Granulosicoccus antarcticus IMCC3135: one gene and its partner. The protein of the gene in region 1 binds, or shares a complex with, the protein of each later gene. Links are inferred from orthologs where the notes say so. Each region holds a gene or a part of one and is shown on either strand. Other genes may lie near its edges.

Region 1 (2,940 bases):
AGCCCAGACCCTATTCAAGACCTGAGACCGGTCTGTGAAACCAGGGATCGCATGGGCGATCAATCGAAAACGAGGCCAGAACTTAAGTGTCTAAGGAAAAATTCGAACGTAATAAACCGCATGTCAACGTAGGCACTATTGGCCACGTCGATCACGGTAAGACCACACTGACAGCTGCACTGACTATCTGCCAGGCAGAGAAGTTCGGTGGTGCTGCACGCGCATACGACCAGATCGATAACGCGCCGGAAGAGAAAGCTCGCGGTATCACTATCGCTACAGCTCACGTTGAGTATGAGTCCGAGAACCGTCACTACGCTCACGTAGATTGCCCGGGACACGCGGATTATGTAAAGAACATGATCACCGGTGCTGCTCAGATGGACGGCGCTATCCTGGTATGTTCGGCTGCTGATGGCCCTATGCCACAGACTCGCGAGCACATCCTGCTGGCTCGTCAGGTAGGCGTTCCTTACATCGTTGTCTACCTGAACAAGGCAGACATGGTTGATGATGCCGAGTTGCTTGAACTGGTTGAAATGGAAGTTCGTGAGCTTCTCGACAGCTACGATTTCCCTGGCGACGATACGCCAATCATCACCGGTTCAGCTCTGAAAGCGATCGAAGGTGACATGACTGAAATCGGACGTCCTTCTATCGACAAGCTGATTGATGCGCTGGATACTTACATTCCAATGCCTGATCGTCCTGTTGATCTGCCTTTCCTGATGCCTGTAGAGGACGTGTTCTCTATCTCGGGTCGTGGAACAGTTGCAACAGGTCGAATCGAGCGTGGCATCATCAAGGTTGGTGAGGAAATCGAGATTGTCGGTATCCGTGACACCACCAAGACGACAGTTACTGGTGTTGAGATGTTCCGCAAGTTGCTGGATCAAGGTGAAGCTGGCGACAACGTAGGTATCTTGCTGCGTGGTACCAAGCGTGAAGATATCGAGCGTGGACAAGTACTGTGCAAGCCGAAGACAATCAACCCTCACAAGAAGTTCGAGGCAGAAATCTACGTACTGGGCAAGGATGAAGGCGGCCGTCATACGCCATTCTTCAACAACTACCGACCACAGTTCTACTTCCGTACAACGGATGTAACAGGTGCGGTTGAATTGCCAGAAGGTACTGAGATGGTAATGCCGGGTGACAACGTGAAAATCGTTGTTGAACTGATCAACCCGATTGCGATGGAAGACGGTTTGCGTTTTGCGATTCGTGAAGGTGGCCGTACCGTTGGTGCCGGCGTTGTTGCGAAGATAATCGAGTAATACATTATGGCAGCCAGTCAAACAATCCGAATTCGTCTGAAAGCATTCGATCACCGTCTGATCGACCGTTCTGCGAAAGAAATTCTTGAAACCGCCAAGCGTACTGGTGCCCGTGTTCTGGGTCCAATTCCTTTGCCTACCAAGAAAGAACGCTTCACTATCCTGGTTTCTCCGCACGTCAACAAAGACGCGCGCGACCAGTACGAGCTGCGTACTCACAAGCGTCTGATGGATATTGTTGATCCAACAGAAAAAACGGTAGATGCTCTGATGAAGTTGGATCTGGCCGCTGGTGTTGACGTTCAGATCAAGTTGGCTTAATAGCTAGATCTGTTTGTTCGACATTTCCTTTAAAGGCTCGCTTCGGCGGGCCTTTTCTGGTTTTGGGAATTGATGAATGTCGATACAACCGGAGATTTGACGGCATGTTGATGCTGATGGCCATGGTGGCCGAATTGTGTCTGGGTTGGCCCCCATCGCTATTTGCCGCTATTCGGCACCCTGTAGTCTGGATTGGCTGGATGATTAACCGGCTGGAACGACTCCTGAATCGAGAGGGATCATTGCCTCTTGCGCGCCAGTTGCTGGGTATGTTGACAGCGTTGCTGGTTGTCATCGTCACCACCCTGGTAGCGCTGTTGTTGGTCTGGTTACTGCCAGATACCCTTGCAGGGTTCATGCTGGAGGCACTGATTGCCTCAAGCTTGTTGGCCACCCGCAGTCTCTATGCTCATGTAGCGGCGGTCAGCCGTCCGTTATTACGTGCCGATGTGAGTGAGGCGCGCTCAGCGCTCAGTCTGATCGTTGGCCGAAGGACAGCAGATTTGCAAGAGTCGGGTATCGCTGGTGCCGCTTTGGAGAGCCTGGCGGAGAACGCCTCCGATGGTGTTGTAGCACCGTTGTTCTGGGGTGTCCTGTTTGGCTTGCCCGGGTTGGCCGCGTACAAGGCAATAAACACTCTGGATTCAATGATCGGTCATAAATCCACTCGGTATCTGGATTTTGGGCGTTTCTCCGCCAAACTGGATGATGTCGTCAACTGGTTGCCTGCCAGGCTGAGTGCATTGCTGATCTGGTTGGCAGGAGGGAGGGTCTGCTCCTTTCGTTCTCTGGCGATGCAGGCTCGACATCATCGCTCACCCAATGCCGGCTGGCCCGAATCTGCCATGGCCTTTGCACTGAAGATCAAGCTTTCAGGTCCGAGGGTCTATGAGGAAGGCATCAGTGAAGAGCCCTGGTTGAATGCCGAAGGTGCTAGCCCCGGTGCCCCCGAGTTGCACCAAGGACTGCTGGTCTATGCCTATGCGATGGTGTGGATGTTGGTACTACTGGTATTGCTTGCATGGCTTGATCTGGGTTATTGAGACACTGTACGGCTGGCACTGCTTGGTCGGGAGTAATACGTTTCAAACTGATTCTCGTTTTAATCGAATAACCATTGCCCGCCCGGTCATCAAAACCTGATTGACGTCTTGCAGAATGCGTGCAACCATGCTCGCGTTCGGGTTCTCTGGCATACGCTTGTGTGTCAGGGTGAAATGGGAAGTCCGGTGACGATCGATGCAATATATCGTTCAATTCCGGCGCAGCCCCCGCTGCTGTAAACCTGACGGATACGTCAGTTGCCACTGAGTGTTTGGCCTTGGAGCAAACCACTTGGGAA
Region 2 (2,850 bases), 3.0 Mb from region 1 along the record:
TTTCAATTGACTCTGCGGCAAAACAAGCTCGAAGCGTGTTCCCTCACGGGCCAATAACTCGGGTTTGAATCGCTGAGGAAGTGCCTTGACCATAACCCACGAATAATAAAGAAAGGAGTGAAAGTTTGCAAGTGCTTGTTCTAGCATCAGGATCACGATATCGGGCAGAACTTCTGCAAAGACTGAAGCTGCCGTTCTCGCAGCTCTCCCCGGATATCGATGAAACCGCCACCCCGGGAGAGCCTCCCGCCGCACTGGCAACACGATTGGCTGGCGCCAAAGCCGCAGCAGCGCGCAGTTTGACGTCAGAGCCGGCCATTATAATAGCGTCTGACCAAGTTGCAGCATTAAATTTTGAACGTCTGCGAAAACCCGGCTCCGTGGAACTGGCGCGAGCGCAAATTAATAAAATGAATGGTCAATATGTCGACTTCTTCACGGCACTTTGTCTGCTGGATACCACTACTGGACACCAATTTACCGCTCTGGACCACACCCGAGCCCGCCTGCGAGAGCTGAGCGAGGCAGAAATCACCCGTTACATCGATGCAGATCTGCCGCTGGACTGCGCCGGCAGCTTCAAAGTGGAGTCCCTGGGGATCAGTTTATTCGATTCAGTCGACAGTAGTGATCCGACCGCACTGATCGGATTACCACTGATTGCCCTGTGCAAGGGGTTGCGGACATTCGGCTTCTCACTGCCCTGACAATCAAAGCAGACGCAGCAGAATCTGCAGCACCAGCAATGAAAACAGACCAGCCAACACATCATCGAGCATGATTCCAAGACCACCGTGAACCTGGCGATCTATCCAGCTGATCGGCCATGGCTTGCTGATATCAAATATGCGGAACACCACAAACCCGGCCAACACCCACCAGGTGGTACGCGGCATGGCCATCATGGTAATCAGATAGCCAACCACCTCGTCCCAGACGATGCCCGGGTGATCATGCACCCCCAGAGCTTGTGCACAGACATGGCAGCACCAGACCCCGATAGCAAACAGCACCAGCAACGCCACGCTGTAACCCAGCAGAGACTGAGGCATGAGAAACAGCAGCGGGATTCCCAATAGCGTCCCGAAAGTGCCAGGTGCACGCGGTGCGAGGCCCAATCCGGCCCCCAGAGCCAGGAAATTGGCAGGCCCGGCGAACAGGTCTGCAGGCTTGATTGCTTTCAGGCTCAACGTTTTCTCATTTCCAGTGGTCGAACGGCAAGTGCCAGCTTATCCAGCACCCCATTGACGTAACGATGGCCTTTGTCGGCGCCATATCGCTTGGTGATCTCGATGCCTTCATTGATAACAACACGCGCCGGGATATCCGGACATTCGGTCAGTTCAAAGGCCGCAACACGCAACACACCGCGTTCGATCGGATCCAGCTCGGCAATCGGTCGGTCCAATGCATCGAATAGCGTCGCATCGATAAGCTCAGGGTTATGACTGACGCCATTGAAAAGTCGTGTGAAATACTCAACATCCACACGCCCCATGTCTTGTTTTTCCATGAACTGCGTGCGCACATCGGAACTTTGCCCGCCACTGACATCCCATTGATACAGGGCTTGCAGCGCCTTTTCACGGGCGTAGCGCCGTGATTGCGAAAGACTGACCTTCTTGGCAGGCTTGGGCTTATCAGCCGTCTCCGCCTCTGTTGCGTGAGCCTCAGAGGACTGAGTCGCACGGGCCTCTTGCTCCAACTCGGCTTCACGCAACATGTCACCCAACGAGCGAGGCTCTTCGGTGCCAGGGATCACGGGATCAAGTGGTGCTGAAGACACCTCGTCTGTTTGTGGAATCTTTTTCACGGGTTTTGCCCTCAATCGCGGCGCCAGGTGGTTTTGCCACCGGCATCTTCCAATACAACACCCTGTGCAGCCAGTTCGTCACGAATCTGGTCGCTACGGGAAAAATCCTTTGCGGCTCTGGCCGCCTGTCGTTCTTTGATCAATGTGTCTATCTGTGCAGCCGATGGCCCATCCTCGCTGGCCTCGCCCTGCAGCATAACCTCTGGATCCTTGTCCAGGACACCCAGCCGCCCGCCCAGATAGACCAGCGTCGAGGCCAACTTGCGCGAAACTGCGCTTTCCAGATCGGCTTCCTTGTTGAGCGAGTTGGCTAGCTCATGCAGCACAGCCAGGGCCTCTGGCGTGTTGAGATCATCGTCCATCGCAGCCTCGAAACGCTCCAGATAACCAGCATCCAGTGCCGTTGTATCCACAGCAGTTGACGCCTGGGTCAGCGCTTCTCTGTCGACAGGACGACCGCGTAGCGCCGTATAGAACCTGCGCAGTGCCGTGCGTGCGGCCAACAGGGCCTCGGTGGTGTAGTTGAGCGGACTGCGGTAATGGCTACCGATAATGAACGTCCGAATCTCCTCACCCGAATAGTGCGCCAGAACGTCCCCGATGGTCATGAAGTTATTGAGCGACTTGGACATCTTTTCATCGCCAATTCGCACCAGACCATTGTGCATCCAGTAACGGGCAAATCGACCACCGGTCAGAGCCTCACTCTGAGCTATCTCGTTTTCGTGATGTGGAAACTGCAGATCGGCTCCACCGCCGTGAATATCGAACTCCTCGCCCAACAGGTCCATTGACATGGCGGAGCATTCGATATGCCATCCGGGGCGCCCATCACCCCACGGCGACGGCCAGCTGGGCTCGCCAGGTTTGGATGATTTCCAGAGTACGAAGTCTAGAGGGTCGCGCTTGTATTCGTCGACAGCAACCCGCTCACCGGCTCGCAGCTCGTCGACCTTGCGACCCGACAGCTTGCCGTATTCGGCAAACGATTTGACCGAATAGAAAACATCACCGTTATCGGCCGCATAGGCATGACC

What was found. The genes of interacting proteins can lie anywhere in the genome.
Region 2: the proteins of rpsJ (region 1) and nusB are in contact, whole or in part, in a solved structure (PDB 3D3B), measured with the Escherichia coli proteins. The link is inferred for Granulosicoccus antarcticus IMCC3135 from one-to-one orthologs.

Annotation. Positions count from the first base shown.
Region 1 is NZ_CP018632.1:1,968,057-1,970,996, forward strand. It holds rpsJ (30S ribosomal protein S10), read left to right. Parts: upstream 1-1,283; coding sequence 1,284-1,598; downstream 1,599-2,940. Other genes in the region: tuf (elongation factor Tu), read left to right, coding at 87-1,277; cbiB (adenosylcobinamide-phosphate synthase CbiB), read left to right, coding at 1,703-2,641. UniProt on the Escherichia coli protein: Involved in the binding of tRNA to the ribosomes. Part of the processive rRNA transcription and antitermination complex (rrnTAC). The complex forms an RNA-chaperone ring around the RNA exit tunnel of RNA polymerase (RNAP).
Region 2 is NZ_CP018632.1:4,958,914-4,961,763, forward strand. It holds nusB (transcription antitermination factor NusB), read right to left. Parts: upstream 1,814-2,850; coding sequence 1,187-1,813; downstream 1-1,186. Other genes in the region: IMCC3135_RS21570 (YceD family protein), read right to left, coding at 1-93; IMCC3135_RS21575 (Maf family protein), read left to right, coding at 126-707; IMCC3135_RS21580 (phosphatidylglycerophosphatase A family protein), read right to left, coding at 711-1,190; cysS (cysteine--tRNA ligase), read right to left, coding at 1,825-2,850. UniProt on the Escherichia coli protein: Part of the processive rRNA transcription and antitermination complex (rrnTAC). The complex forms an RNA-chaperone ring around the RNA exit tunnel of RNA polymerase (RNAP).